Regions from separate parts of the Cytobacillus sp. MT66 genome, predicted to be linked through region 1. Evidence: riboswitches for the same ligand, from Rfam matches in the RefSeq annotation. Region 1 holds a riboswitch; each other region holds the start of a gene.
What was found. Region 1 has a riboswitch for cyclic di-GMP ahead of AC1Q59_RS09985 (nuclease-related domain-containing protein). Riboswitches for the same ligand answer to the same signal wherever they lie in the genome.
Positions count from the first base shown of each region.

Region 2: another riboswitch for cyclic di-GMP. It lies ahead of folE (GTP cyclohydrolase I FolE); the one in region 1 lies ahead of AC1Q59_RS09985 (nuclease-related domain-containing protein).
Region 3: another riboswitch for cyclic di-GMP. It lies ahead of AC1Q59_RS24005 (hypothetical protein); the one in region 1 lies ahead of AC1Q59_RS09985 (nuclease-related domain-containing protein).

Region 1 covers NZ_JBXAFB010000004.1:325,950-333,377, forward strand. Annotated here, with positions in the region: gene AC1Q59_RS09965 (adenylate/guanylate cyclase domain-containing protein) at 1-1,062, opposite strand, end outside; gene AC1Q59_RS09970 (DUF3307 domain-containing protein) at 1,184-1,513, shown strand; gene AC1Q59_RS09975 (Crp/Fnr family transcriptional regulator) at 1,651-2,334, shown strand; gene AC1Q59_RS09980 (hypothetical protein) at 2,447-2,827, shown strand; cyclic di-GMP riboswitch class I at 2,828-2,919, shown strand; gene AC1Q59_RS09985 (nuclease-related domain-containing protein) at 2,999-3,706, shown strand; gene AC1Q59_RS09990 (hypothetical protein) at 3,734-4,366, shown strand; gene AC1Q59_RS09995 (M6 family metalloprotease domain-containing protein) at 4,692-6,536, shown strand; gene yunB (sporulation protein YunB) at 6,684-7,428, opposite strand, start outside.
Region 2 covers NZ_JBXAFB010000025.1:13,769-21,196, reverse strand. Annotated here, with positions in the region: gene AC1Q59_RS23750 (class I adenylate-forming enzyme family protein) at 1-272, opposite strand, end outside; gene AC1Q59_RS23745 (acyl carrier protein) at 269-508, opposite strand; gene AC1Q59_RS23740 (alpha/beta hydrolase family protein) at 498-1,550, opposite strand; gene AC1Q59_RS23735 (ATP-binding protein) at 1,537-2,493, opposite strand; gene AC1Q59_RS23730 (SDR family oxidoreductase) at 2,509-3,210, opposite strand; gene AC1Q59_RS23725 (6-carboxytetrahydropterin synthase) at 3,214-4,032, opposite strand; gene folE (GTP cyclohydrolase I FolE) at 4,047-4,616, opposite strand; cyclic di-GMP riboswitch class I at 4,690-4,774, opposite strand; gene AC1Q59_RS23715 (STAS domain-containing protein) at 4,789-5,109, opposite strand; gene AC1Q59_RS23710 (flagellar assembly protein A) at 5,128-7,257, opposite strand.
Region 3 covers NZ_JBXAFB010000027.1:6,010-13,437, forward strand. Annotated here, with positions in the region: gene AC1Q59_RS23995 (SNF2 helicase associated domain-containing protein) at 1-929, opposite strand, end outside; gene AC1Q59_RS24000 (metal-sensitive transcriptional regulator) at 1,124-1,387, opposite strand; cyclic di-GMP riboswitch class I at 1,691-1,781, shown strand; gene AC1Q59_RS24005 (hypothetical protein) at 1,866-2,219, shown strand; gene AC1Q59_RS24010 (ketoacyl-ACP synthase III) at 2,333-3,319, shown strand; gene AC1Q59_RS24015 (hypothetical protein) at 3,341-3,631, opposite strand; gene AC1Q59_RS24020 (hypothetical protein) at 3,847-5,289, opposite strand; gene AC1Q59_RS24025 (L-cystine transporter) at 5,470-6,864, opposite strand; gene AC1Q59_RS24030 (cysteine hydrolase family protein) at 6,960-7,428, opposite strand, start outside.

The DNA of each region.
Region 1 (7,428 bases):
GGCGATAATTGGGCCGGAGTTGATGCCAATCCTTAGAGATAAAGGAATGTTTGAGCTTTTGCTTAATTCCGCTAGATAGCTTTGCATATCAAGGGCCAGCCGTGCTGCGTTTTTGGCCGGATCCATTCCTTTCTCACGCTGGGCTCCGACAGATGCAACCATATAGGAATCGCCAATGGTTTTTATTTTTTCTAAGCCATATTGTTCTGTTAAATCATCAAAATGTGTAAAGATTTGATTTAAATAAAAGAGTAGTTTATCGGGTTCAATTGTTCGGGTAAATGGAGTAAAGCCTACTAAGTCAGCAAAAAGGACTGTTACATTTGAATGCCTTTCGGTAATTGTTCTTTGTTCTTTCAGCAATCCTTCCGTAATATGCTGGGGCAGGATATTCAATAATAATTCTTTAGATCTTTCCTTTTCCTGCTTAACCATTTTAAGATGGACGAACTCCCTGCGGCTATAATATTCGAAAAAATAGCCTGTCAGACCGCAAAGACATATGAAATACACAAGGAATATAGAAACATTGATTAATATATTTTTTGTACTCGGATCAATGAGTGCTTGCTGATGAAAAATCATTACATATATATAAGAAGTAAAAATAATGAAAACAACTATATTAGCATAAAAAAAGCGAAGTCTTGCTGTGGTGTAAGTAACTGCTATTAGTAAGAATGTACCTATGTAATAGTGATTATAGGCAAAACTTCCAGGAGGGCTTATGGCTAAAATAATATAAAACCCCGTGCTAACTATAATAATATTCATTGAATTGTATATTTGTGAGTATCTAGAAAACCTTGGCGAACTGTTTAATAGATACGAGATTGGGAACATTGCAAAGGATAGAAATCTTATTAAAAGAACCATTTGCAGACTGCTTTCAAAAGAAAGGACATCAATTAATGGCAGAGAAAGAGTTGCGATAAATGCCATAGGGATCACCCATTTCCCATAACTCACTGTTTTGGTGTCATATCGATCAATAAATTCCTTTTCAAGCTGTTTAGGAAAACGTAATTTCTTTGCTGCCTTTAATAATTCGTTATCTGTCATTCATGCTCCCTGCCTAATAGATAAAATATTTCTGATGTTTTTGTAACCCAGATTACAGAAAAAACCTATATTTATCATACATAATTAAATCTATTAGTTCCATAAACAATGAGGTGGTTGTTTGACCTTCATCATTCTTATATTTGCGCATCTAATAGGAGACTTTCCGCTGCAGGGGGAATTTTTATCAAAAACAAAGGGGAAGAATTTGTATTTGCTGTCCGTTCATGCTGGAATTTGGACAGGCTGTATAGCAACAGCGGGGTATCTGCTAGGATTTGCTATAGATGGAATGGATCTGGCGTGGCTATTCTTTGTACATGCGGCTGTTGACTATTTAAAAGCAAAACCAGTGGGGATTTTTAAAAAGCTTAATCCACTGGGGAAAGGGCTAATGATCGATCAATTGCTTCATTTCGGGCAAATTCTTCTATTTATTTATAGTAACTGAACTTGGAACGAACGGATGAAAAAAATATTCGTTCGTTTTGTATTTGCTTGGGAGGAAATCAGCAGAGGTGTGGTTCATAGTTCATTTTAACTATATAATAGTAAGATAATACTATTGTTATGGGAGAAATGGAAAAAATGGATGCTCAATTTATGTTAAATGTCCCTTTTTTTGCGGGGTTGAATGAAAAAGAATATGAATTACTAGGATCTCTTTTTATCGAAAAAAATATAAAAAAGGGAGGCCATATTTTTCTTGAAGGAGATGTAGGGACAGAATTCTATCTAATCAAACAAGGAAGAGTAAAAATCTATCGAATAACGAATGGAAAGGAATCGATTCTTTCCTTACTAAATAATGGGGATTACTTTGGGGAAATGGCAATGCTAGATCCGAATAATAGCAGATCAGCGGCTGCTGTTGCTCTGGAAAATACGACATTATTTATCTTAAAGGAAAATGAATGGAAGTCATTGTTAATGCGAAACCCGCAACTGTTAATTAAGTTGTTGAGTCTAACAATGGAAAAGTTAAGGCGAGCAAATGATAAAATTCAGCATTTAACATTTTTTGATGTGCGAACACGAGTCTATAAACTAATTGTTCAACTGGCGAAGGATTATGGAATACATACAGAAGACGGACTATTAATCAATTATAAATTAACCCATCAGCAAATGGCCGATTTAATTGGGGCTGTTCGGGAGACTGTTTCAAAAATCATGGCCGAATTACAGCAAGAAGAATGGATTACTTTGCAGAATAAGAAAATTCTTATTAAGGACATGGCTAATTTTGAAGAGGGTATTATTGAAGATTAATTAATCTATTTTTCAAAAAAAGTATAATTTTGTAGTTTGGATTACAGAAAATAATAGGCCCCTAAGTGATAATAAAATTAACAAACAAAGAACGTTTAGGGGGAGATTTATAATGGACTTACTGCCAATCATTATTTTCGGTACTATTATTTTTATTATTAAAAGAGCTAAAAGAAAAAACACATTATCCCGTCGAGCAAGTTTAGCTGCTGCAGGTGTTGGCGGAACGGCAAGTATTGCGTTTCTTCAGCAGCTCGAACTCGAGCAGCAGCTAAATCAAGATATGATCGATCAAATGCAGCAAATGGATTTACAGCAAATGCAGGATTTCGCTTTGCAAAACCAGCTAATTGACCAAATGAATCTTCAGCAAATGATGGATCAATCAATGGATCCATTTCAAAATGTAGGTTTGGATCCCATTATTGATCATTACTATCATGGTCATGATCAAGGGTTTGATCACTCATTTAATGACCATCACCAATTTTAATAGAGTAAATGGCAAACCATCCGAAAGGGCGGGACGCAAAGCCACGAGTCTAATGTTCTGTGAGACAGAACGATGATCGTCGGGTTACCGATACAGTATTGTATTGTTATCTGACTGCTTGGCTGCCTATGCAAGCAGTCTTTTTATTTTAGCAAAAAGGGATGATATTTTATGGCAACCATCCATAAAGGGAAAAACGCACTAAAAACGAAGGCGAACAACTATTTATTAATTTCTATTTTATTAGCGATTGCACCAATTGTATACTTTGTGGCTTTTATACAGGGATTTTACTTTAAAGGGATTTTTCATCTTTTTCCGGTCATGCTATTTTGGGCTGCTATATTCTTTTGGAAAAAATACTCCGTTCTAAGTGCTGGAATTAAAGGGGAAGAGCGAACTTCTAGTATTCTGAGAGAACTTCCCAAAGGTTATGAGGTGTTTAGTTCTGTTCAGCTTTCAACAAATGAAGGAATGGCCGAGCTTGATCATGTGATTGTGGGTGAAAATGGCGTCTTTGTCGTTGAGGTAAAAAATCATAACGGCACCATCCAAGGAAGAGATGAGGATCACTCCTGGATTCAGCACAAAGTGGGAAGAAAAGGCGGAGAATACACAAAGGAAATGAGAAACCCTGTTAAGCAAGTAAGAAGACAAGTACATATTTTATCCAGCTATTTTAAGCAAAACGGGATAAATCTTTGGATTGAGGGGGCCGTCTATTTCTCGAATCCTCAAGCCAATGTAAATGTAACATCAGAACGAACTAATGTTTTTACATCATCAAATGAATTGCAAACGTATTTAACCACGCATAGCTCAAAAAGAAAAATAAACCATGAAGTGTTAAATAAAGCGAAAGCATTGATTAAAAGGTAACTTTGACAAAAAAGGAGATTTGTAAAAATGAAATTAAAATTAGTATTAGGAAGTTTAATGCTGCTAGGATTGCTTGCGGGATGCTCTAAGGGAGAAGTAACGGCAAAAACAGAAGAAGAGATTCGCCAGGAAGTAAAAGCAGAGCTTGAACAAGAAATGAAAGATGATTTAAAAAATGAGATTAAAGAAGAAGTGAAAAACGAACTTGTACAAGTACAAAAGACAGATTCAGAACCAGAAGTTGTTAAAGAAGCCCCGGCTGAAAAAAGCGCTTCATCATCCAACATTCTGGACGTTTCATCTGTTGAACCTTACGTCACTAGCAATCTTATTTTTTCAAACTTCTCTCTAGAAAAACATAGTGATGGATACTCTTTAGAAATGAGAGTGGAAAATAAGAATGAGGAATTTGATGTGGCTTTTGGCTGGGGAAGAGCAGGAATAGCAACGCTTGAAACGAGCGAAGGCAGATTCAAGGCTGAATTTCCGCATATGGAGAAAATCGGTGCGGGACAAGAAAAAATCTACTCCTTTAAGTTTGCAAATGCAGCAGGCACACCAAATAATCTGGTAATTAGTAATATCTTGCTAGTAAATCAGCATGACGGGCGGCTTCCAACGCCAGGCAGTGATGAAGAATTTACAATTTCATTGAAATAGGGGATTGTTCCTATCAGACATGGGTTCCATTCCTGCTGGCTTGACTAAAGTTTGACTCATTTATTTGGAGGGAATCTATCTTAGTTCGTAAATCATAAGCCAAATACGATAGGAGCGGGGGATTTCCCTCGCTTTTTTATTATACTATGTACTTGGAAAATTAGCGGTTGTAGGAAAAAGGATATATTTTTTATAGGTGTTTATAAAAAATATAATCAAATATTCATAGAATATTTTTCTAGAATAGGTTCCTTTACACTATTCAGAATAGGGTGAAAAATCTATATTATTGAAAATATAACAGAATTTTGAAGGAGTGAGGTATTTGTTAAAGGTTCTATCTAGCTCTGCTCTATCATTAGCATTAGTAGGAAGTACGATTTTTGCAGGAGGGTCATCAATCAGTGCAGATGCCCCAGTGAAGGAAAAAAATACATACCAGCTAAGCCTGGCTCATCATGTGGGTGCTTCCCCGGAGCTTGCTGAACAGGCGAAAAGGCTAGGCATTGATTTATCAAAAGCTGATCCTGCTGAGAGGATAGCTAATCAAGGGAAAAAGTTTCAGCAGGCAGGGGATAGCCATGTAGCCTATAGGAAGGCGGAAGGGGATATTCCTGTACTTGTTATACTAGCAAAATATAAAGATGGTGATGAACCAATAGGTGATATGCCTGGACAAGTTCCAGCCCATTATTATGAGGATTTAATTTTTGGAACAGAATATAATCCATATGAACTGGAACAGTTTAAACAATACGCACAATATAATGGCGAAAATGCTCCGACTGACCGGACCATGCAGAATGTGTATAAAGAGTCCAGTAATGGAAAAACCAATCTAGTACGTAAGGAAAATACGGAATTTACCTGGGTAGAACTGCCGAAGGGCGCTTCCTATTATCTTGATCAGGAAGGAACATATGCGGAAAATGGCAAGTATGAGATCGGCAACGTCAATGGCGATGCACACATGGGTGAATTTGTCCGTGACGTATTAAAAGCTGCCGATGATCAAGTTGACTTCTCTAAATATGCGGAAAACGGCGAAGTGCCAAACGTATTCATTGTTCACGAAGCAACTGGAGCTGAGTTCAGCAGAGACCCAGCACAAATTTGGTCACATAAATGGAATCTGTTAAGTGCTTTATATTATGGCAAATACTATGAAACGGGTATACCAGCAGATGCCCATGCGGGTATGAGCGAAGAGGATTGGGTTAATAAAACAGTTGCTGAAGACATGACCTATGATGGCGTTATTGTAAATAACTATAACGTTCAGCCTGCCATCGGCGGAAACGTAGCCGGCTATGATCCAGCAACAGATTCGTATGATCCTGCCAAAGAGACCGGTCCATTCCCGGCACAAACCGGTGTGTATGCACATGAATTTGGACATGCACTAGGATTGCCTGATTTCTATGATACGGTTTACAGCTCTGAAGGTGTCGGCAACTATTCAATGATGGCTGGAGGTTCATGGATGCGCTACCCAGATGCTGCGGCCTATTCAGGGAACTCGCCAACACATTTTGATCCATTCTCAAAAGTATTTCTTGGCTGGGCAGATCCAATCGTAGTAAAGCCTGAGGATGGAGTTAAGGAAATTACTTTACCAGCTGTTAATAAAGCGAATGCGGATAATGGCATTGTCAAAATGGAGGTTCCAGGCTCCAATGGAACAGAATACTTCCTTTTTGAAAATCTTCAGCAGGACGGCTTTAATAAAGGGATGATCCGCCAAGGGAAAGATGCCCATGGGTTAGTGGCTTGGCATGTGGATGAAAATATAATCAGCCTATACCAGACAGCAGGCTTCCGTCCAAACAATGTTGAAAACTGGATGAATAAACGTTTCCAATACAATCAATCGGAAACAGCTGCAGACGGTACAGTTGTTACTCACTATGGCCTGTCAGTCCTTCAGGCTGATGGAAAATATGATTTGGAAAAGAACAAAAACCGCGGCGATGCTGGCGACTTCTTTAAGACTGGCAGTGAAATCACACCAGTGTCTGGAAATGTACACACAGGATCCTACTACTTCTGGAAGGGCAACAGCACAACACCAGCTGATTCAGGCATCCATGTCACAGACATCGTCGAAAATAAAGACGGTTCTATCACTGCAAAATTCTACTATGCATCCAACGAAGGCCAAACAAAATAAACCATAAAAAGGGGTCAGGCCCCCCTCGCTTTAACGCGATGGGGGCCTGACCCTCAATGCGTTAACACGTTAATAGGTAGGGGGCCTGACCCCCAATGCGTTAATGCGTTAGTTTGGTGGGGGACAGGCCCCCAGTTGGTTAACGCGTTATTGTGGTGGAGGGATGACGACTGGGTTGCCTGTCCCGGTGCCGTTATAGTATTGCGGGACTTTGCCAGGGTGGAAAAGGTCGCCTATTCTGACTTGGTTGGCGACTTCAATAGGCTTTTCAATGAGCGGGATAATGACTGTCATATGAACTTTCACATTAATATAGACTTCGAGAAAAGTGTTATTTATGCCTGACTCCGCAATTTTTGCTTCCACATCGGATTTCACGTCACCTAGAATTTGCAGGCGGACAGGTATTTCTGGTCCGAGGTTTGAAAATAATGTCATTTTTGTCGCCATGCCTAATGGGATATGGTAGACAATACCGCGGGTATCTTTGGTTTTTTCTTTATCTATATTGATATCATTCCTAAAATCCTCCAGTTTTTCAATTTCCCCAGCTTCTACTAAATCTAAATAGGTTTGTACTCGATTCTGTGCATCGGAAATGACCTTGTTGTATATTTGCGGATTGAAGCTGTAGCTTGGTTCACCCGCATTTTCATGCTTAACAATTAACTCATTAATATCCACATTCTGCGAAATATGTTTATCGATAGCATCATTGATGGCCTGTGCCGCAAATTGGCGTGCCCGGGTCTCGGCGATATTCATTAGTGTCGGTTCAAGATTTCTGTTAATAATGATTAAGCTGACTACAGTTAAAAGCGAGAAAATGATAAAGGTAATCAAAACGACATATTTTAATGGAAGAGGACCTCTATTGGACCGCACCTTCCAT
Region 2 (7,428 bases), on a different contig from region 1:
AAGTCTTCCTGTCTAAGATGTGGACTTAGCGGAATGACGACTCCCCCCAATTTACTAACTGATAAGATTAAAGTGGAGAAGTCATAAATCGATGCAACAATTAAGACAACTTTTTTCCCCTTAATCTCTCCGAGAGATTCATGTATCATCTGAGAATATTCATCAATACCATGCTGAATTTCACCATAGGTATAATCTCCGCTTTGTGTTGATAATATCGTCTGATTAAGCGGTGGGTTCTGATCAAAGATCCAATTATAAAAGTTACTCATAGTTTTACTTCCTCCCTTGTAAACATTTGGTACACTCCATAAACTGTTTCTAAATCTTGATTACTCTTAATCTTATAGGTTTCATTTCCGAGTCTTGAAGTAAGCTCTATTAGCAGATTTACCATTTGAAGGGAATCAAGATGTAACTCCTCCCGAAAAGATGAATCCTTTCTTAAATTTTCAACCGGTATCATTGTTATTTCGGATAGAATTTGGCGAAATTCTTCAAAATCCATTTATATGACTCCTTTCCTTTTCAAACCATGTCATTGCTCTCTGGCGAATTTCAGGGAGCTTATAATTACAGCAATGTCCCTCGTCAGGGTATTCCAAGAATTTTTTTCCCTCAGGTAGCATTTGAAATAACTGATACATGCTTTCATCCTTCACCATAACATCCTTTTTCCCATGTACTAATAAAACAGGACACTTCAAAGATAAGGTATGATAAGGCGGTATAATCTCTTCATCTGAAACAAACTGGACTCTTTCTGTAAAATAATCCGGCATTTTTACATCATTTGTTCGAAATGGTGGCGAGACTGCCACTGCCTTAGATACCAATGAATGACAACTTCCGTATATCGCCCAAGCGGCACCCGAGCTCGTTCCAAATAAATAGATGTTTTTATCAGGGAACAGCAAATGGGCATACTCGATAACGCCATCTACAAATCGTTGCCAACGCTTCACCGTTCCTTTAATTCCACCCATTGTATAGGTCTGTCCTTGTCCGGGACCATCAAAGCTAAACGTAATATAATCTTTTTCTGCAAAGTCCATTTCATAAGTGAAAAGTTCTTCTTTCGTAGAATCTAATGGGTTAATAATGACGATAACTTCCCTGGGATTACTAGGAATTCTAATCCTGCCATAGTAAAATTGCTCATCGATACCCAGTTCAACATTTTTTGTTTGTATAGGTGATAATTGATCAGCTTCTTTGACAACATCCAAACTTTTACTCAGCCAATCTCTTTTTTCTTCATTACGGTCAGGAATAAGCCATTGTATGAGCTGATAATAGAGAGCAGAAGTTCGATAAGCGATTTCAGCGTCTTTGGAAAAACCCCTTAGCTTTAATGTTTCAGCGTCTTTCATTCTTTTCTCCGCAAGATTTTTCCATCCCTGAACCCAGAGCTCCTTCGATAAATACGTCTTACGCAAAGCAGAAAGATCCTCTTTTCGAACTCCATGCACTAGCCATCGGTCCCAAAATCCATCAAATAAGTTTACTGTCAAAAGCGTCTTTTCAATTGTCCTATTAACCAACTGCATTTATCCGCCCTTCTTTCTCATCGCTTGACTCAAAGATTAATATCAGAGTTGACCCTTTAGGTGTGGTAAATAAGGCGATTTTTTTCGCCAGCTTCATCATGAGAGTAAAGCCTTGTCCTAAAGAATTCTTCGTAGAGTATCCTGTGCGTAAAATTTTATTTGGAAGATCATCAAGTGGAAATCCTGGCCCTTTATCCTCAATGACAAAAGTCATTTCTTTGGTTTGTTCATTTTCAAGGATGGTCATTTTTCCTTCCTCTGCATGCTTAATAGTGTTTGTAATGGCTTCCGATAAAACTAATAACCAGCTCATGACTGTCCCTTTATAAATATCCATTTCTTCGAAACATATTCTAGCCTCATTTCGGCATGCTGGGATATCCGAACTATCCTTAATTACTCCTTCGCAGAGTACATTTCCATCCCTATAATGTTCTATTTCTTCCCTAGTTATCAGTAAAAATTGACCCTGGGTGGCCGCTGCCAAGACATCACGATAAATTTTCCACTCCGCGTGTTTTTCACATTCTATCATTGGCTCCCTTGGCTTAGACAATGGAATAAATATTTCATCTTTATGAATCTCATAGGCCTTCAACATCGCATTTTGTAGATTCATATGGAGCTTTAATTTTTTAATTTTTTCTATCATATCTTCTTGTTGTTTATTCCAATCCAGCATTTGATCGGATAGAAAAAGAATGCATTCCTTCTTTTGTTCATCTCCTGTATCTTGCAGAAAGGATGATTGAGTGAGTGACCGATTAAAAAGTTGGTCCTGTTCCGCTATATCCAGTCCTAGATATTGTCCAATTTTCCTAGCTAGAAAACCCCTTTTCGTTCTAAAGATGGTTTCTTCGTAAGATAAATCTGGAGGTGGAGACAGCACCTCTGTAGGTTTGCTTTCAGCAGATTTTTTGAACTTACTAAAAAACTGTCTCAACTGGATTAATCCTCCTTACAAGATGCCACGAGGCGGCATGATGGTTATCTCATCAACAAATGCCCCTGCCGGTTGATTAATCAGAAACAGTAAATGGTTTGCTAAACTTTCAACTGGAATCATGTCATCCATATTAGGCTTGGGATCGATATTGTCCCAAAAACTGCTCTTGACTGAACCCGGAATCACCGCTGTCACTTGGACCCCTTTTCCACGCAATTCAGCTTGTAAGACTTTCGTTAACCCCATCAGGCCGAATTTTGAAGCTGAATACCCGCCGTTTCCAGGTAAAGCCATTGTCCCGGCAACTGAAACTAAATTGAGGATATGCCCACTCTGTTTTTCAGCCATGTACCTTCCAAACATCTTACAAGTTAGATAGGAGCCCCGTAAATTTACGTTGATCATTTGGTCAAAGTCTTCTGTTGAAGAATCAATCACACTTGAAAAAACACCCACTCCCGCTGCATTGATTAAGACATCGACGTTTCCAAAGTGCTGAATAGCTTTTTCATAAAAATCCTTAACCGATTCTTCACTGGTTACATCCAAAGGCATCTTCAAAACATTCTTATTAGAGTAGTAGGTGTTGCTTCTACTCCCTAAGACGACATTCCCGCCCAATTGTTCGATTGAGGCAGCAATAGCCTTCCCAATTCCCCTACTAGAGCCAGTAATGGCAATCGTTTTTCCTTTTAACGACATTTGGTTATCCATCAATCATTCCACCCCTGGACCGAAATACTCAAAATAGTTTTTTTCCGTTTCATACAAACCGATTTTGAAAAGGTTCGAAATTCTTGGTGAAAGTAAATCCCAAATCACAACTGCCACGTTTTCGGAGGTTGGATTCAAGTTTTCAAATTCTTCCGTATCCAAATTTAAATGTTTATGGTCAAATTTTTTCATGATCTCTTCGTCCACGATCTGATCCAATTCTGAAAGGTTCGCAATCATGCCAGTAACTGGGTCAGGTATTCCGCTTACAGTTACCTCTAAATAGTAGTTATGACCATGCCCATAAAGGTTATTGCACTTCCCAAAAAGGGCCACATTTTCTTCTTCGCTTAATTGACTACTATGTAAACGGTGTGCAGTGGAAAAATGATATTTTCTCGTTAATCGAACCATTTCAGCATTCTCCTTTTCTGAATATAAGAAATCATTTTCTCTTAGTTTGATTTTATGGAGTTCACAGCCATCTATTTTTCCATCTAAGGAATCCCATAGGTACGCCGTTATATTTTCAGTTGTCGGGACGTTTTCTTTAAAATAAGGATTTTCTTTATTTAAGAACTTCCCATCTAATTCCTTACGAACGAAGGACTTTACAACTTTATCGATATCCGTAATATTGACCACAATGCCTGACTTAGCGTCTAACGATCCTTTTACCATAACCTCTAGCGTATAATCGTGACCATGCCCATGAGGATTTGCACATAGGCCAAACACTTCTTGATTTTGCTTTTCGCTCCAATCGTCAATTCGATAGAAATGAGCAGCAGAGAAATACATTTTTCTTGAAAGATAGAGCATAGATTTTCCTCCTATTAATCTCTTAAAAGAGCCCTTTCAAATTCTTCCGTTAACGCAGCATCATCTTTGAATACACCCTTTTTTACTGTTGTCACCGTTGCACTTCCTGGTTTTTTCACACCCCTGGCACACATGCAAAGATGTTGTCCCTCTATACTGACAATCACACCTTTTGGTTTTAGGACATTCATTATTGCTTCTGCAGTTTGTTGTGTCATTCTTTCCTGGACCTGCGGACGTTTAGAGACTAATTCAACAAGGCGAGCAAATTTACTTAAACCTATTACTCTCCCATTTGGAATGTAACCAATGTGAGCCTTCCCGAAAAAAGGGATCAGATGATGTTCACAGAAGGTATAATAGTTAATATCCTTAACAACAACGATTCCTTCATATTGTTCCTCAAAGGTAGTCGTTAAAGCCGTTTCAGGAGGAACGCCTACTCCTGCAAAAACTTCTTTATACATTTTTGCCACACGTTTTGGTGTATCTAATAAACCCTCGCGATTTGGATCTTCCCCAATTAATTCTAAAATTCCGCGAACATGCTGCTCTACTAAGTCATTATTTAAATCAACTGCCATGTGAATTCCTCCAAATATGTTCTAAAAATAAAAAAACTCACCATAGGATTGGTAAGTGTACTTAACCAACCTTTTCGGTAACCCGGCGATCCTAGCATCCTTGCCTTAGACCCGTAGCTTTGCGTCCTTATTTTTCAATAAGTTTGCCATTATCGAAGATTAAATATTGTATTTACAGAAAAGTTGCCTTTTCTATTAAGATATCTTTCAATTGAACCAATTCGAAAATATCGTTAATAGGTTGTTGAATATTTTTTACCACGATTTGACTATTAGTCTCACTGCTTTTTACGGTTTCCACCAGATTAATAAACAATCCTATGCCAGTGGAATCTACAAATGGTACTTCATTAAAGTCAATTTCAACATTCTGGTACCCTGATAAAATAGGAATGACTTCCTCCTCTAGTATTTCAGTTACTTCTATATCTAAGTCACCCATAAAATAAATGGTGATTGTTTGCTCTTTTTCCTCAAGTTTATAAGAAAACATGATCAATTCTCCTTATAATTAAAAAATAATTCTTCCGTTTTCATCTAGGTGAGCATTTATATATCTACGATCTTCCTGGAAGGTATGTTTACTCTTACCAATTTGAATAACAGTTCCAACTCTAACAAAACCAATCTTAATGTTTTCGCTGCTTGGCACTATTATTTTACTTGTGACACCACTATCGGAACCTGATTCATTAATAGTTGCCCCCTGCCGAGCAAAGATCTCTCCTCCTCGGAAAACTCCTTTTACACTAACATGGCCGATAGCATGTATTTTGGAATTATAGCAACCTTGTCCGCGGATCACCACATCACCGCTCGAGAAAATCGTATTCCCTTGAGAATTCATCAGTTCAACCGTACATTCTTGTATTTCTTGGTTATATTTCTTAATTATTTGATCAATCTTGTCTGACAAACCCTTAATTTTTTCAAGGGAGTGAAGTTCGTTTGGAACCGCGGACATAAAACACATTCTTAGTTGTTCGATAAGAGATTCCCATTCAGTATCTAACAGGTTGGTTGATGTTTTTCCTAATTCTATAAGTTGATTAATAGACCGTACGAGGGTCTTGAACTTTTTGTCTACCAAAAGTTTGATAAGTGGGAATAACCCACTTTTGGAGTAATCTGTAATTTTAAAAGCTGGCATATTCATTAACTGGTGAATGGATGAAATCATCTTGTTCATTTGATCTTGGACAGTCGAAAAACAAGTAATAGTTTCAGAAGTATATATGTTTTGGTTACCACCTGAAATCACACTCCCAATCACATTACCCCGAATCATTATTCCACTTTTTCCAGAAATGGTGGCTGAGTACACATTTTTAAGTATGGTAGCTTCACCTTCAGCTTCTACGGCCATCCCTTCTTCAACATTCCCTCGAACCTCTATATCTCCCTTAAAACGAATATTTCCTGAATCCATATTAACGTCTGTGGGATGAGTGAGTTTTGGTAAAATGGATACCTTTACAATCAAACCACGTTGTTCAATAAGTGGCCTCCCTTCTGTAGTTGCCACAACCTTTGAATCATTTTCAATTAAAACAATCCCTGTCCCAGCGGTTATAATAAGGGGATAAACAGGTTTAGGAGGTATTGGCTCATTTGAAACATTAAAACCTGGTGTACCGGGAATAGGGGAACATACAGTGGCGATAACTTGCCCTTTTTGAACTGTCGGAAACACTTGTACTTCCCGAAAATCAACGGTCCCGTTTTTTCGCTCTTGAGGCCCTGTTTTCTTTTTTACATTTACCACAATTTCAATCTTCCCGTTTTCGCCCTCTTTTGGTTTAATGCCGCTAGCAATGATGAAATCTCCGGTTTCTTTAGTGTTAACTGCTTTTAAGATTTCCTCATAATTAAATCCATGTACCACACGTAAATTTTCTAGTTCGGATAAAATTTGTTTGTATTCTAAGGTATTTCTACTCTCAATATTTTTCGTTGCTTCGAGCTTAATATGATAATCCGGTTCGACATCTTTTATTTCATAGCTTTTTTTCATCCCTGGTTCTACATGTAAGATTACGTTTAATCGGTCAGCATCCTTCTGTATATTCCATTTAGTTTCTTTCGTTACTTCCTTAGTCTGTATTTCAAATACATCCGTGGATGCCACTACTGCCGTTCCCTCAACTACCTCATTATTTTTTTTTAATGTTATCCCTTTTCCGACTGTAATCGTTGGATAAAAAAGGGGAGAAGGTTTGCTGAAGATTCTTCCATCTTTTACCCAAACCTTTCCAGCTAGTTGATCGTCCTCTTCTTTGTTTATTACCGGTGTTGAAGCAGACTCAACCTCTTTTATGTTGTTTTGAGAAGGTATATCTATATGATTAACCATTTTTACCAATGCTTCATAACTATTGTCTATTTGGAAGATCTCACCAGAATCAAAAGAGTTGTTAACTATTAAAGATGAATTTATAGTTTCTTCTTTTCCATTTTCTTTTGTTTCATGGACTTTAGTTAATTTAACGATAGCTTGCTTTGAACCCAATCGCCAAAAACCTTTTGAGGCCTGTTGTACAATTTCAATAGATACTTCTTCTTTTATAGTTCCCAATAATTGCAAGCCGACTTCAACAGCCTCCTCTACATCTTTACCTCTCGATATAACGGTTTGACTCATTTTTCATTTAACCCTCCCTGCTATTTATAGAATTGAATTTTGGTAGATGGATTTGTCAGGCTTAACTTGGACATAGCCTTGGGTAATCGGAGCCATATTTACATTTTGTAACCTTTTACTTAATCCATACTCATTTTTCCCTTTTTTCATTAAGCATTTAGTGCTAAGTTC
Region 3 (7,428 bases), on a different contig from region 1:
ACTTTTCCTGCCGAAAGGACGGTGTCATATTCTTTCAATATCAGCATCTCGTCTAAACCGTGAATAACCAGATGATATCCATTTTCCTCCGTACCTGTAAATTCAAATGTTAACGGTAACGGTTCATCTGAAACACAGAACTGATGATAGCTATTCCCATCATATTGCAAGATGACTTGTGGAGCACGTGCTAATAAGGGTTCAACATTTTTCCAGAAGGATGCAGGAATTAGCAGCATTCCTTTATCCAAGTGACTCTTAGCTGAAATTGCCTGACGATGTACTTTTTCATCATCCATGACATGAATTAGCTGCTGAATAATGGCATCAGATACGTTATCAAAGCAATGGCTAACCGGTTCATATAAAAATTCTTTTGAAATTGCGTATTGTTTTCTATCTTTCACACTTTGGAGAAAATCACGAATGTCGGCTATTTTGAGTGATGAAATAGAAAGTTCAATACCAAATCGGGCATTCCCATCAATGGTAACTCCTTTACATAAAAAAGCTGTATCCAGGAGTTGTCTATTTTCAAAATGGATTTGCCGGCCACTTACAGGCAGCTGCTTCTCCTCAAATAATTTCAGCAATTCTTCTGGCATCTGTCCATCTGTTTGTCCAGGAATATATTTATCTTGTATATTCTCTTGCTGGTGGTGCTGCCAAGCTAGCAGCACCGCGGCAATATGTTGGCAATCTTTATCAAAAGAATTAAGAGACGGGCAGCTGCAGACCGCTTGAAATCCTTTAGGAAGTTTCTTGAGGCGGACATGGAAATCCTCCACCCCTTGGACTGTAGCCTGTATAGAAATTGGCGTTACTTCTTCCACTTTTACTTTTCCATTACGATAAAAAGCGTCCCCTCTTTTAAAGGAGACAGCCCCACATCGCTCTTTTATAATTTTTTGATTCAGCTGGATTTGCATAGGGTTGCCTCCTTTCGTTAAACAGGACATTTTCTTCTTTACTAAATGTATCATGAAGAATAGGCACACGCTAGTTGTACATAAGTCATTTCAAATCGTACATTAGGCAGCAGTTTCCCTAAAAATAAAAACACTCACAACTGTTTGCCAACTCGTGTGAGCGTTTACCATTTTTAATAAATCTATTAGATCTTTTAACGACTTCTCACTAAGAGGTTTACCGCTTCTTTAATTAAGTCTTCAGCATTTCTGTCTTCTGAATCTTCTGCTTTTCGAACACATTCAACCAAATTGGAGCTTACAATAACTCCTATTGTCCGATCTATAGCTGTTCTAGCGGCAGACAACTGGGTGATCACATCTTTACAGTCCTTTTGTTCCTCCATTAACCGAAGAATTCCTCTTAACTGCCCTTCAATCCGCTTAACTCTGTTTTTTATTTGATCGTTATATTCCATAGCTATACCACCTCAAACTTGGATTCTTATTAGATTCATTATAATCTCTTACATCAATAATTTCTAATTTAGACTTATCATATTCCCCTTCCGCCATAATGCACACTTTGGTAAATCATCAATAATTACCCCAAATCCACTTTATCCAGGAGTTTGATATCATAAAATACAAATCAACATGTGAAGTCCCTTAATCTATTTTTACCATCAAGTGATTAAAAAGACCTAAATATTCTTGAACTCTCAAACCTACTTTTGTATTATTATAATAATATATTATCTAAGTATCATATATTTTCTCTATTACGATAATGGCAAACTTATCTAAAGGTAAGGACGCAAAGCTACAGACCTAAGGCAAAGCATCAAATGCTATGGTGGCTGAGTTACCGAACATGGGGGTTATTCAAGCACACATCCCATTTGCGGTTTTGTGCTTTTTTATTTTAATTAAATACATAGAAAGGAAGACTTTATAATGGCAACAGATGTTAATGGCAGTTATGAAATCAAGGTGGACAGAGTAAAAAAGGAGATTAAGATCCGAGTGGAAGGCAGTGCAACTCCAGAAGGAGCACAGGCATTTATTAATGAATATAATCAAAAGACTTCTAGCGTGAATTCTCAGGAATACAACTGCGTTGCAGATTGCACGGATATGAAAGTAGCCGGGACCGAATTGCTGCCGCTGCTAGAATCGTGTGTAAAACTGTATAATCAGACTGGCTTTAAGAAGGTCATTTTCAGCGTTGGAAAAAACCCAATTTTAAAAATGCAGCTAAGCCGTCTAATTCGGCAAAATGGCATAACCAATGCGGAAGTTACCGAATGATAATAGAATTCCAATAAGAAGATGATTTTACCAAGGAGAGGGTACAGCTTGTACCCCCTTTTTCGTTTATGTTTTTTCGAATTTATGAAAAATTTATAGAGAGGAATTCATCCATGACAAACATCAAAATAAAAGAGATTGCTATATATCATCCAGAAAATCACATTCCTAACGACTTTTTCTTTCAGCATTTTGATAAGCGAGGCAAAGATATTCGCCATCTATTAAAACACGTTGGCAGAGAAAATCGCTATTGGACAGATCCAGATAAGAAAAAGGAAACAGGCATCACTATGGCTATTGAGGCTTCAAAAAAAGTATTAGAAAATGCTCATCTGACCGGAAAAGATATTGATATGATTATCTATTCCACTCAAATACCAGATCAATTGATTCCAATGAACGCCCTCTATATCCATCAAGCAATCAACGCTTCAAGCCATTCTATCGCTTTTGACTTAAACGGAAATTGTATTGGAATGACTCTTGCTGTCGATTTTGCTGCTCGCTATATGCAAGGCAATTCCAGGATTCAACGGGCGTTAGTCATTGGCTCTGATCATTTTTCTCCTATACTGAATCCTGAAGATGAACTAAGTTATTCGTTATTCGGGGACCTTGCCTCTGCTGTTATTTTAGAAAGTACAGAAGAATCTGCAGGATTTATTGATTCGCTTCATTATACGGATAGTGTGAACCCTAACCCTATCATGTTTCCGGTTAATGGGTTAGTGCAAACTTTGAAAGAACAAAATGACCCGTATATGAAGTTTGAACCTTTTGATGCGTCGCCTATGTACCCTCATGTCTATGATTCCATGCGTGAGATTCTGAATCAGCACGGATTAAAACCAAGTGATGTTAAATGTTGCTTTAGTCAAAGTAACAAGGCTATACTTCAACGGATTCAAGAAAACATGGGATTCCATGAAGACCAAATCATTTTTGCCGCAGATAAATATGGCTATCCTGGCACGAGCAGTCCATTCATTGCTCTTCATGAGGGAATCCAAACAGGCAAAATTCAACATGGGGATTACGTACTGTTCTGGACAGTAGGTTCAGTATATGAATTCATCACCATGTTATTCAAATACTAATATCGGCAGCTTACCGTTTAATCATAAATTTGCCAGTGGCGTTCTACAGCATTTTCCATAAATATATTTATTAAGAATTGAGTCAATGGCATTAACTGTTTTCGTGGCGTCTTGTCCTTCTATATATAAATATAAATGTCCTTGATATGTAAGGAAAAATGAAACCATTTTAGACAGTTGCTGAGGCTTTAAAACATAATTATCGGTATATAAGTAAACTTTGCTTTGAGAAGTTTTACAAATATGAAATAAATCAAGTACATTGGCTAGCTTTAATTTCTCAGTTATATTGTAAGATAAAATAGTTTTCATTGCTCTCTCCTTCTAAGTTAGTGTTATAAAATGTATAGGGAATGCTAACTAATAGGTTCCTTATTTATTTTTTCATAAGTATTTTATTTTTGGTAGGGTGTAAAATTGTTGAAAAAACACTAGTTTTGAAAAAATTCGTCTAATTTGCAGAGCTGTTAAAATGCAAAAAAATAAACCTAGTACGCGGAGTACTAGGTTTACTTTTTTGATAGGTATTATTCGTTCCCTTTACCGTTATTCTCTTTCTTATTTTCAGCGCCATTATTTTGGCCGTTTTTTTTCTTTTCGTTTACTTGCTGTTGCTTTTCAGCTTTCTTTTCTTGAACTTCTTCCTTTTTAGCAGCAGCTTTTGCCTGACCTTCAGCACGCTTTTCTGCAGCCTTAGCCTGCGCTTCTTCTTTCTTAGCTAATCCTGGAGCAACCACAGCAGTTTCCTTCATTTCTTCTGCAACTTTAGTTTCAGGTTCAACTGGTTCGTTTGTTGCTGTTACTGCTGTTGATCCTGTTGCTTTTGATTCCGCTGTAACTTGTTTTTCTTGAGTTCCCTCTTTGACTGCTTCTGTTTCTTCAGTTTCTTTAGATACTGCTTCTGCATCTGATGTTTCCACTGTAGCTTTTTCTTCTGCCTGGTCTTTTTCTGTTGCTACAGTTTCAGCATCTGCTGTTGCTTCATCCGCAGCAGCTTTATCTTCCTCAGTAGTTTCAACTGCGAATTTTTTTGCTTTTTCTTCAAGCTTTGCAAGTTTCTTATCTAATTTCGCAAAAGACTTTTGAATATTTTTCATTAAAGCTAATTGAGCTGTAGGGTTTTTAACATGTGATAATGCTGCAGCTAATGCATCAATGTTTTGAGCAAGCTTTGCTTCTACTTCATCTTCTATTTCTTCTTCATCTTCTGCTGCAATTACTTTGCCTTCAGTTGCTTCTTCTGTTGTATCATCTTCAGTTGCTATTTCTTCGCCTTCAGCTGTTTCTTTTGTCTCTTCAGTGTCTTCAGCTGACTGATCTGCAGTTTTATCAGCATCTTCCACTGTCGCTTCTTTATTTTCATCAGCAATTTTATCTGAATCTGCTAAGCTGTCAGCTGCTTCCTTTTGAGTAGCGATTGCCTCTTCTAAAAGCGCTGTTGCCTCTTCAGTTTTACCCTCTGCAAGCAATGCATTGGCTTCCGCAATACGCTCAGCAGCAAAGTCAGCTAAAAGACGAGCTTCCTTGTAATCATCAAATGTAACCGCAAGTCTTACCTTTTCCATCATAATTTTTACAAAATAGAAGAAATCTCCAGGTACCAAAGCTGGTGCTTCTTCTTGCTCTTGAACTGTTTCATCTGTTGTTTCAGTGTCAGCTTCTTCTTTTGTTGCAGAATCATCTTCTGTTCCTTCTTCTTCTGTTACAGCTTCCCCATCAGCAGCTGCTTCTTCCGCAGGCTCATCTACTGTAGCAGCTTCATCTACTGTAGCAGTTTCATCATCAGCTAAATTTACATCTACTGTCGTTTCCGTTTCCGTAATGTTTCCATTAGTTTCAGCTACTTCTTCCGTGACTGGTGCAGTTGGTTCAACTGATTCCTCATTTGCAAATGCAGTGCTTGTCCCTAAAGAAGATAAAATAAGTGCTGATGCCGCTGCACCGCTGATTAGTGACTTCTTAATTTTCATAGACTGTTTCCTCCTGATCTGATTTTCGTTATACCCTTCGACAAAAACAGACAGGTTTATGGTGGTAGATTTGAAAAAAATTTAAATAATTTCTTTATATTCCCTATAAATGAAAAAAATAGTGCCGTCTGAAGTCATTTTTCACGACTTTCAGACAGCACCATTTTTAAGAATATATTTTTACACTTCAACTACCTTATCTAAGCCAGTTTTATCGTTATATACTTTTTCATCCAATTCTCCAGTAATTTTTCCTGTTAAAATACCGGATGTCATTCCTCCGCTTACATTTAATGCCGTACGGCCCATATCTATTAGAGGTTCCACGGAAATTAATAAACCAACGATCGCTACAGGCAAGTTCAATACAGAAAGGACAATTAAAGATGCGAATGTTGCACCGCCGCCTACACCTGCTACACCAAATGAACTTATGATTACCACTCCGATGACCATTAGGATAAAACTAGGATCTAACGGATTAATGCCGACAGTTGGAGCAACCATTACTGCTAACATAGCTGGATAAATCCCTGCACAGCCATTTTGTCCAATCGATAAACTAAATGGTCCAACAAAGTTTGCCACACCTTCAGATACACCATATCCATCTGTTTGTGTTTTGATATTAAGCGGTAAGGTTCCCGCACTTGAACGAGATGTAAAGGCAAATGTTAAAGTCGGTAATCCTTTTTTAAAGTAAGTTACAGGGTTTAATTTTGCTAAACTGATTAAGATCAAATGTACAAGGAACATGGCAATAAGTGCTGCATAAGAAGCAATAACAAATTTACCCAAATTCACAATTGCGGCATAATCACTCGTTGCAGCTACTTTTGTCATTAAGGCCAATACCCCATAAGGAGTTAACCGTAAAATTAACGTCACAACGCGCATTGTGATGGCATATAAGGTTTCAATGATTTTTGCAAATAATTCAGCTTGTTCTGGCTGTTTCCGTCTCACACCTAAATAAGCGATACCAATGATTGATGCGAAAATAACAACTGCGATTGTAGATGTTGGACGTGAACCCGTCAAATCTGCAAACGGATTTGCAGGAAGAAAGGAAAGAATTTGTTCAGGTATCGTCATATCCTCAACTGTTGCTACTCGTTCTGTCAGTTCAGCATTACGTGCATTTTCCGCATCTCCTGCTTGCAGCTGAACTCCTTCTAAACCAAAGCCAAGTGTTGCCGCAATACCGATTGCTGCTGCAATACCTGTTGTTACTAATAAAATCCCGATTCCATAAAAACTGATTTTACCGAGATTTTTTGAAAGTGTAACCTTTGTAAATGCCCCAACAATAGAGATAAATACTAATGGCATAACAATCATTTGCAGCAATTTAACATAGCCAGAACCGACAATATTAAACCATTCAATTGTATTTGCAGTTATTTCCGAAGATGTGCCATATAAGAAATTAATTATTAGACCAAATAAAATACCTATACCCAGACCTGCAAATACACGTTTTGAAAATGAAACATGCTTCTTTTGCATGGAGTATAATCCAATAATAACTGCCAAAAGAATAACAATATTAATGATTACTAAAAATGTATTCAAATGGTTTACCCCCAATTTAGATTTATTATTTAACAAATGTACACCTAATATAACTCAATAAATCCAATTGGTAAAGTATGAATTGAATTACGTGTTTATTCAATAATTTCAGTATGAAAGCAGCGTTTCATATGGTTTATCATAGTTTCTCCAAGATCCGTAAATGTAGCTGAACCTCGTTTATGAATGGCAGTTTGGAATCCTTCGGCATCTGCTCCTGCTATCGTTAAAAAGTCACAAATATCCGTAGTTACCCCAACAATATGAACCTTTTCTATTTCAAAGTTCCTTAAAGTTTCAGCTAAATCTGTTTTGAAAAATGCATTATAGTTCGTTTTCGGCGTATAAATTACATGGTCATGATCCTTATTATCTTGAAACCAATCATATAAATCTCCATACAATTGCTGCCCCTCTGTACCCTCAATATTATGTGGCGGCCATAAGTCAAAGTGCGGGTCATTTGGCTGGTGCGCATCCATGGATATTACAACTACATTTCCATCTGCTAAAAATCCGGTTGCCAACTCCTTAATATAGGGTACTATTTCTTGTGCTGGCTTA